Regions from separate parts of the Sulfuriferula thiophila genome, predicted to be linked through region 3. Evidence: predicted binding sites of a transcription regulator. Region 3 holds the regulator's gene; each other region holds the start of a gene.
The links. The regulator sigma-54, encoded in region 3, starts transcription at its own class of promoters, with help from an activator protein. The targets are predictions, from matches to a motif close to TGGCACNNTTCCTGCT.
Positions count from the first base shown of each region.

Region 1: EJE49_RS07740 (TorF family putative porin) is a predicted target of sigma-54. The motif match lies at 1,781-1,796, and genes of this name have one in related genera.
Region 2: EJE49_RS12570 (ammonium transporter) is a predicted target of sigma-54. The motif match lies at 1,648-1,663, and genes of this name have one in related genera.

Region 1 covers NZ_BHGL01000014.1:6,218-9,499, forward strand. The annotation lists gene EJE49_RS07730 (YifB family Mg chelatase-like AAA ATPase) at 1-1,302, opposite strand, end outside; gene EJE49_RS07735 (accessory factor UbiK family protein) at 1,309-1,560, opposite strand; gene EJE49_RS07740 (TorF family putative porin) at 1,843-2,601, shown strand; gene glnK (P-II family nitrogen regulator) at 2,680-3,018, shown strand; gene EJE49_RS07750 (ammonium transporter) at 3,031-3,282, shown strand, end outside.
Region 2 covers NZ_BHGL01000046.1:164,187-167,468, reverse strand. The annotation lists gene EJE49_RS12570 (ammonium transporter) at 156-1,583, opposite strand; gene dapD (2,3,4,5-tetrahydropyridine-2,6-dicarboxylate N-succinyltransferase) at 1,916-2,737, opposite strand; gene dapC (succinyldiaminopimelate transaminase) at 2,758-3,282, opposite strand, start outside.
Region 3 covers NZ_BHGL01000003.1:189,605-192,886, reverse strand. The annotation lists gene lptA (lipopolysaccharide transport periplasmic protein LptA) at 1-242, shown strand, start outside; gene lptB (LPS export ABC transporter ATP-binding protein) at 249-971, shown strand; gene EJE49_RS02055 (RNA polymerase factor sigma-54) at 981-2,411, shown strand; gene hpf (ribosome hibernation-promoting factor, HPF/YfiA family) at 2,434-2,769, shown strand; gene EJE49_RS02045 (PTS sugar transporter subunit IIA) at 2,776-3,231, shown strand; gene hprK (HPr(Ser) kinase/phosphatase) at 3,237-3,282, shown strand, end outside.

The DNA of each region.
Region 1 (3,282 bases), on a different contig from region 3:
TATTTCGTTGCTGGAGAGTGCGTTATTGGGTTTGGCTTGCCGATCGAGTTGTCGAGCCCGGGCGTTTTCGACACGTTGCTGTATGACTGCGCTTGATTCGCCGTCGGCCTGTTTGAGTAACTCATCATGACTTAATGCAGGCACCTCAATTTGGATATCAATGCGGTCTAGTAGCGGTCCGGATAACTTGCCACGATAGCGGGCGATTTGATCTGGCGTACAGCGGCATTTTCCTGAAGGATGGCCCAGATAGCCACAGGGACAGGGATTCATTGCAGCAATCAATTGAAATTGCGCGGGAAAATCGACTTGGCGCATTGCGCGGGAAATGGTGATAGAACCCGATTCTAGCGGTTCGCGTAACACCTCAAGTACCGTGCGTGGAAATTCAGGCAATTCATCCAGAAACAGCACGCCATGGTGGGCCAAGGATATTTCGCCAGGCCGGGGGTTGCTGCCACCACCGACCAGGGCTACTGCTGAAGCGGTGTGGTGTGGGCTACGATAAGGGCGATGGCGCCAGTGTGCGATCCTGAACCCGCCGTTTAATGAAAGCAGGGCAGCTGATTCTATGGCCTCGCGTTCGCTCATGTTCGGCAGAATGCCGGGGAGGCGGCTTGCCAGCATAGACTTGCCCGTACCCGGTGGGCCTGACATCAGCAGTGAGTGTCCACCGGCAGCGGCAACCTCCAGTGCGCGTTTTGCACCTGCCTGACCTTTGACTTCGCTGAAATCAGGCGGAGCAAACGCAGTAGCATCAGGAATCGCTGCTGGCTGTGGGCTAAGCAATGTTTGTCGTGTCAGGTGCGCGCAAACCGCCAGGAGAGAGTCGGCGGGGTACACAACAGCCTGCTCGACCAGTGCAGCTTCCGCTGCGCTGGCTGTTGGTAGTATGAATGCTCTACCGCTTGAGACTGCACCAAGCGTCATCGCCAGTGCCCCGCGGATCGGACGTAATTCGCCGGTAAGGGCTAGCTCTCCAGCAAATTCATAGTCTTTCAGCGCTTGAACGGGTATTTGACCAGATGCAGCGAGAATGCCCAGCGCTATGGGTAAATCATAGCGACCGGATTCTTTGGGTAAGTCAGCTGGTGCCAGATTGACGGTAATCCTACTGACAGGAAATTCAAAACGCGAGTTCTGAATGGCAGCGCGTACACGGTCGCGCGCTTCTTTGACTTCCGCCTCCGGTAACCCGACGATGGTGAAACTGGGTAATCCATTCGCCAAATGCGCTTCGACGATAACCTCGGGTGCGGTCATGCCAGTGAGCGCTCGGCTATGCAATACCGCAATCGCCATATCGAATTATGCTGCCGGTGGTGTCAGTGCTTTTTCCAGCTCGGATATGCGAGCCTCTAGCGCAACTAGCTGTTCACGGGTACGTAGCAGAACTTCCTGCTGCACATCAAATTCTTCGCGGGTAACGATGTCGAGTTTTTGCAGTGTGCTTTGCACCAGCGCGCGCAGATTATGCTCGATGTCTTTGAAAGGGCCCTGGTTGACAGCCTGGCTGATTTTGTCACCAAGTTCATCGAATAGTTTCTGATTGGGTAGCATGGTTATTCCCTTGTAATGGATGCGCTAAGTCTAAGGTATTTCTATTTTAACTGGCAAATTGCCAGCCTGCTAGGAAAGCATGGTGAAATTTCATAGGCAGTATAAGAATGTTGCACTTAATTGGTGCTATTGTGCAGAAAAGCGCATTTATTTGGTGCGGTGTAACTTGTTGTATATTGTGTTTGATATGTATTGTAATGTTTCTAAACAATAATATTTCTGGCACGAGTTGTGCTATATAAATTTTCGCAATGTTGCGATTTTTTTACATAGGAGTATCTGATGCGCACCCTTAACAAAACCATTTTATCTATCGCCCTTGCTTGTGTGGCTATTCCAGCATTTGCTGCAGATGCGCCGGCACCAGCATCTGACTTCACATTGACAGGCAATATCGGTATGACGTCTGACTACCGTTTCCGTGGTATTTCGCAAACATTTAAAAATCCAGCTATTCAGGGTGGTTTTGATGTAACGCATTCTAGTGGTTTGTATATCGGAACGTGGGCATCAAATGTAAGCAGCACTTGGAATCCTGGCGCGAATATTGAGACGGATTGGTATGGTGGTTACAGAGGCAAAATCAATGATGATTTGTCTTATGATGTCGGTGCTATTTATGTTTATTACCCAGGCGGCACTATGAACCCAACGGAAAATACGTGGGAAGCGTACGCTGGTGCGACCTGGAAATGGCTTAATGTTAAATATACGCAAGATTTAACGAATTTCTTTGGCGTTGTTGATAGTAAGGGCAGTAACTACTTGGAAGCTAATGCAACAGTGCCGTTGCCAGCCGACATCAGCTTAGTTGCTCACTACGGTCATCAAACCAATAAAGGTCCAAACTTTATTTATGATGGCGTTACAGCAAGCTCTTCTATTGATGATTGGAAAATTGGCGTATCGAAGGATATGGTTGGTTTGACTTGGTCATTAGCCTATATCGATACCAATAGAACCGTTATTTCGACTGAAGGTACAAAAACGAAAGACCTGGGCGCTGGCGCAGTCGTCGTATCCGTTGGCAAAACGTTCTAATTCTGCATTTGTAAGTTGATTGAGTCGTTAAACAAGCTGCGGACGCAATATATTTTGCGTCCGCATTAAGGAGAAAACATGAAATTCGTTACGGCAATTATTAAGCCGTTCAAGCTTGACGAGGTACGTGAAGCCCTCTCCGCCATCGGCGTGCAGGGTATTACCGTTACTGAAGTTAAAGGCTTTGGTCGGCAAAAGGGGCACACCGAATTGTATCGTGGTGCGGAATATGTGGTGGATTTTCTGCCTAAGGTCAAGATTGAGGCGGCCATTGCCGACGAGTTGCTCGATCAGGTGATCGAGGCGATAGAAAAATCCGCACACACCGGCAAGATTGGTGACGGCAAGATATTTGTATTCAACCTGGAGCAAACCGTACGCATTCGTACTGGTGAGTCCGGGCCAGAAGCACTATAAAGGGAGAGCGACATGAAAAAATGGCTCATCGCACTAAGTATGTTATGTAGTTTTGGTGTCGCCGGCATGAGCATTGCTGATGACGCTACTCCGCCCGCTGCTGCGCCTGTAGCAGCTGCACCAGCCCCGGATGCTGCGGCTATGCCGGCAATGGAGGCGCCTGCAGCTGCACCTGTTGCTGCCGTGGCCGCCCCTGCTGCACCAGCACCCGCTGCTGCAGCACCTGTGCCTGATAAAGGCGACACTACCTGGATGATCGTTGCT
Region 2 (3,282 bases), on a different contig from region 3:
CAGTTTGTTTATGTGGTGGATAATGGTGGGAAGTTGCTGTGAAACTGGGCGTGATTGTATGTATAGGCCCTAATTTGGGCTGCTGGCCGTAACCACCTGTTGCACTATGGAATGCAGTGCAGCAGGTAGTCGGACACAATGTTAGTGCTGTGTACTTATTCTAAACGTTCACCATGCAAGCTGATATCAAGACCTTCTTCTTCCTGATTTTCGGTTACACGCAATCCTATGAATGCATCCACCAGTTTGAGGATGATGTAGGTGATGACGGCATCATATACGATGGTAACACCCACACCGGTTGCCTGGATGAGCAGTTGGTCGGTATTGCCTTCCAGCACGCCAGCAGTGCCGCCGATAGCCTTGACTGCGAACACGCCGGTCAGTAGCGCACCCAGAATACCGCCGATGGCATGTACGCCAAATGCATCAAGGGAGTCATCGTAGCCGATCATGCGTTTCAGGTATACCGCACCCCAATAGCATCCTGCACCGGCAGCCAGGCCAATAACCAGTGCGCCAGAAGGTGCAACAAAACCGGAAGCAGGGGTGATAGCTACCAGTCCCGCTACTGCGCCGGAGCAGATACCGAGCAGACTTGGTTTGCCTCTGCCCATCCATTCCACAAACATCCAGCTTAGCGCTGCCGTGGCTGTGGCAATCTGAGTTACGGCCATTGCCATACCGGCGCGATCGCTGGCTGCACCTGCCGAACCTGCATTAAAACCGAACCAGCCTACCCATAATAATGAAGCGCCGATCATGGCCAGGACTAGATTGTGCGGGGGCATGGGTTCCGTGCCGTAACCTACGCGTTTACCAATTACCAATGCCGCGACCAGACCGGCGACACCGGCATTGGTGTGGACTACCGTACCACCGGCATAATCCAGCACGCCGTCGGCGGCTAGCCAGCCGCCGGGACCCCATACCATGTGCGCAATGGGTGCGTAGACGGCAAGTAGCCAGGCAGAGATAAACAGGATGAGCGCTGAAAATTTCATCCGGTCAGCAAAGGCACCGATGATCAGGGCAGGCGTGATGATGGCAAAGGTCATCTGGAAAGTCATGTATGTGCTTTCCGGTATGGTCGGAGCTAACGGATTCGCACTATCCAGACCCATGCCCGTCAGGAATAATCGACTCATCCCACCTATAAAACTGTTTCCGGCTGTAAAGGCAAGGCTGTAGCCAGCAATCATCCATAACACCGTGACCAGGCAGGTGATGGTAAATACCTGCATCAGCGTTGCCAGCACATTTTTCTTGCGCACCATGCCGCCATAGAACAGGCCCAGACCAGGGATAGTCATTAGTAAGACCAGGGCGGTTGAAGTTAGCATCCAGGCATTGTCGCCGGTATTGATGAATGCAGAAGGACTTGGTGGCGCTACAGCTGCAATTGGAGCGGTTGCTGCAGGGGGTATGACAGTTACCGGCACGGAGTCGACGGGCGATGGGGGGGTAATTGTTGCTGTTGTTGCTTCAGGCAGAGAGGGGGCTGGAGGAGTGTCGTCGGCATGGATGATGCCGGAGACGTTTAACATGCATAACATACCTAATGCGATGAACCATCGTTTCATATAAATTTTCCTTTATGGATAGGGCGGAAGCAAAAGTGCATACAATTTTTTGCATGATGACTAAAGCAAGAGCCATTCCATGCTGGAAATGGAGATTGTGTGGGTTAGAAAGAGTTTTAGTGTGGTTCTGGCGGTTGTGGCAGTACCGTTATGACCGATATGGGACAAGCTGTGCGTCAATGTTGTGCAGCATGAGGGTGTTACGTAGACGTGAGGGAGATGTTTATTACGCGGGTAGCGCGTATGTGAGCTGAGCCAGTTGCTGGAGAGACTGTCCGCCTTTATGAGGCACGTGGGTGCTGATAAAGCCGGACAGGTTTACAGATGCTTGCTTAAATGCCGCGCAGCAACTCGTTGATGCCGACTTTGCTACGGGTTTTCTCGTCTACTTTCTTGACGATGACGGCACAATACAGGCTGTAGCTGCCATCTTTGGAAGGCAGGTTGCCGCTGACGACTACTGAGCCAGCGGGTACGCGGCCATAGGTGACTTCACCGGTTTCGCGATCGTAGATCTTGGTGCTCTGGCCGATGTATACACCCATGGAGATCACAACGTTATCTTCCACGATGACGCCTTCGACAACTTCTGAGCGCGCGCCGATGAAGCAGTTGTCACCGATGATGGTAGGGTTGGCCTGAACTGGCTCCAGTACGCCGCCGATGCCAACGCCGCCGGACAAGTGGACGTTTTTACCGATCTGGGCACAGGAACCAACGGTAGCCCAGGTATCGACCATGGTGCCTTCATCGACATAAGCGCCGATGTTGATGTAGGAAGGCATTAACACTACGTTCTTACCGATAAACGAGCCGCGGCGTGCAGCAGCAGGTGGCACAACGCGGAAACCGCCTTCACGGAAATCGCGGCTGTTGTAGTCGGCAAATTTCGACGGCACTTTATCGTAGTAGTTGGTGAAACCACCTTTGATGAAGAAGTTGTCTTCGAGACGGAATGACAGCAATACGGCCTTTTTCAGCCACTGGTGGGTGACCCACTCGCCGTTTTCCTTGCTGGCAACACGCAGATGGCCTTTATCCAATTGTTCCAGCACATGCGCAATGGCATCTTTGAGTTTAGGCTCGGCATTCTTGGGGTTAATGTCGGCGCGGCGCTCGAAAGCTTCTTCGATAAGTTGTTGAATTTCGGTCATTTTAATTCCTTTGTAATAAATTAACTGGTTTGAATGATTAATTGCTGGATTCGTCTTGCAGCCGCTATGCAATCAGCAACGGGTGCAACAAGTGCGATGCGGATAAAGCCTTGGCCTGGATTAATGCCATCGGCATCACGTGCCAGATAGGAGCCAGGCAATACCGTGACGTGATAATCCTGATAGAGCTGGCGGGCAAATGTGGCGTCGTCGCCGCTAGGTACGCGTACCCACATATAGAATGCGGCATCTGGCATGGCTGCGGACATGACGCTGTTCAGCATCGGTTGTACGGCAGCGAACTTCTCGGCATACAGGCGGCGGTTTTCTACCACATGGGCTTCATCATCCCAAGCGGCAGCGCTGGCCATTTGCACGCTGGGTGACATGGCTGAGCCATGATAAGTGCGGTAGAGCAGAAACTTGGCAATGATTGCTGCATCGCCGGCGACAAAACCGGAGCGCATGCCAGGAACATTGGAGCGTTTTGACAGGCTGGAAAATACCACCAGGTTCTTATAGTCAGTGCGGCCCAGTTGGTGCGC
Region 3 (3,282 bases):
TGACGGGCAACGCCCGGCTGAAAAAAGGCGCAGATGAATTGCGTGGCAATACCATGAACTACAACACGATTACCGAATTCTTTGAAGTGAAAAATGATCCGAATGCCGTGAAAACGCCAGGGGCAACCCCTAGCCGTGTGCATGCTGTGATCCGGCCCAAACTGAAAGGCGCAGGCGAAGCTGCGCAGACCCCGTCTTTACCGTTGCAGCCTGCGGGTAGTTTGCAACCTGCACGTGAGTAAGCCGCGATGAGTGAACTCAAGGCGCTGCATCTGAAAAAAAGCTACAAATCGCGTCTGGTGGTAAAAGACGTGTCGATTAGCGTCAACAGTGGTGAGGTTGTCGGCTTGCTCGGCCCTAACGGCGCAGGTAAAACCACCTGTTTTTATATGATCGTCGGTCTGGTCAAGCTGGATGGTGGGGAGATTCAGCTGGATGAGCACGATCTGGGGGTGATGCCGATACATCGGCGTGCCGCACTGGGTTTGAGCTATTTGCCGCAGGAAGCCTCTATTTTCCGCAAATTGACCGTGGCGCAAAACATCCGCGCCATTCTGGAACTGAAAAATTACAGCGCAGCCGAAATTGAACAGCATCTGGAAGACCTGCTGGAAGATTTGCATGTGGCGCATTTGCGCGATGCCGCGGCAATGAGTCTGTCAGGCGGTGAGCGGCGGCGTGTCGAGATCGCGCGAGCGCTGGCAATGAATCCGCGCTTCGTGCTGCTGGACGAGCCGTTTGCCGGTATTGACCCTATCGCGGTGATAGATATTCAGAAGCTGATCCGGTTTCTGACCGAACGCGGTATTGGTATTTTAATCACCGACCACAATGTACGTGAAACTTTGGGAATATGCGATCGCGCTTATATTATTAATGATGGGACGGTATTGGCTGCTGGCAAGCCGGAAGAAATCATTCATAATGAAAGCGTACGTAAAGTTTACCTGGGTGAGCATTTTCGTCTTTAATCAATAATTATGAAGCAAGGTCTACAACTTAAACTATCACAGCACCTGACGCTCACGCCGCAGTTGCAGCAGTCTATCCGATTGCTGCAACTGTCGACGCTCGAACTTAATCAGGAGCTGGAGTTGATGGTGCAGGAAAATCCATTGCTGGAGCGGGTAGATGCGATTGACGATAGCAGTATGCGTAGCCCGGAATACGAGCCGACCACTTCCAGCAATACCGAATCCACAACGGAAACACCTGCCGAACCCGCACAACGTGAACTGACCGAGCTGGACTGGAATGAGTCAGCCAATTATGGTTCAGGTGATGACACCGAGGATGATGAGTTCGAGCCGCAGACATCGTCTCTGGACAGCCTCAGCCTGCGTGATCATTTAATCTGGCAGCTCAATCTTACACCTCTGCTGGAGCGGGATAAGCGACTGGTATTGTTGTTGATTGATGCGTTGAACGAGAGCGGATATCTGACCCAGAGCCTGGAAGACATCGCGGAAATGTTGCCGGATGAGCTGGAAGTAGAGCTGGATGAATTACAGATTGCGCTTAAGAATTTGCAAAACCTTGAGCCTACAGGTGTGGGCGCACGGGATCTGGCGGAGTGCCTGGCATTGCAGTTGCATGCGTTACCCGAGATTACCCCGCATCTGGCATTGGCGTTGCGTATAGTGGCGCAAGACCTTGCCGCGCTGGGCGCGCATGATTATGCCGGGCTGAAACGCAAGTATCACTGTGACGATGAGGCGCTGCGTGCGGCGCGGGAGCTCATTACCCATCTCAATCCGCGTCCCGGTGAAGCCTTCGGGATTTCCGATACGCGTTATATTATTCCTGATGTTATTGTCAATAAAGTCAAAGGGTTGTGGATTGCAACGCTTAATCCTGACGCTATGCCGAAATTGCGTATCAATCAAATGTACGCGGATATCCTGTCGCGTAACCGCGATGCCAATCATCAGCAGTTAGCCGGGCAGCTGCAAGAAGCCAAATGGCTGATCAAGAATATCATGCAGCGTTTTGACACCATATTGCGCGTGACCCAGAGCATCGTTGACCGGCAGCGCCATTTCTTTGAGCACGGTGAAGTAGCGATGCGTCCGCTGGTATTGCGCGAGATTGCAGAGGTGGTGGAGTTGCATGAATCCACCGTATCGCGAGTGACCACACAAAAGTTCATGATGACGCCGCGCGGCATCTTTGAATTAAAATACTTTTTTGGTAGCCATGTAAATACTGATGCAGGTGGCGCTTGCTCGGCAACGGCAATTCGTGCGTTAATTAAACAACTGATCAGTGCAGAAAATACCAAGAAGCCTTTATCCGACGGGCAAATTGCTGAGGTTCTCGGTCAGCAAGGTATCGTAGTAGCGCGTCGTACTATTGCAAAATACCGTGAATCCTTGCAAATTCCGCCCGCCAACCAGCGCAAAGCGCTATAACCAGCAAGCGAAAGGGAACGTCATGAACCTAACAATTACCGGCCATCATCTGGAAATCACACCAGCGATTCGCGATTATGTAACCTCCAAAATTGATCGCATGAAACGCCATTTTGATCATGTAATCGACGTTAACGTCATCATGACAGTCGAAAAATTGAAGCACGTTGTCGAGGCTAACGTGCACCTGAGCGGCAAAGATATTTTTGTACAGGTTGAAGAGCCGGACATGTATGCCGCTATTGATAGCTTGGCCGATAAGTTAGACCGCCAAGTTCTCAAACATAAAGAAAAACTCAGTTCGTCGCATCAAGCCAATGGCGGTATCAAGCACCAAGCGGTGATTGAGCAAGAATAAGTCTCAATGAATCAGATAGCACCACTCCTCTCCGTCTCGAATATCCTGCTCGATGTCGAGATGGGGAGTAAAAAACGACTTTTTGAATACGTTGGTCAATTATTTGGTAGTGAGCTGGGGGTTGTTCCTCAGGTTATACTGGATAGTCTTATTGCCCGGGAAAAACTGGGCTCAACCGGATTGGGACAAGGCATTGCCATCCCGCACGGTAGGATCAAGGGCTTAAAATCCGCAATGGGTGTATTTGTCAGGCTGAATCCCTCTATTGATTTTGATGCGCCGGATCAACTGCCGGTCAAACTTGTTTTTATCCTGTTCGTCCCCATGCAGGCAACCGATTTGCACTTGCAGATTCTGGGTGAACTGGCACAATTATTCAGCAATAAATCCTTACGTGATGCACTCATGACGAGTGTAGACAGCGATAGCGTATTAAACCTCATTCGTAACTGGCAGCCCTGATAATCATGACTAACTCTATTCCAGTCAGCCGGATGTTTGCCGCACTGTCCC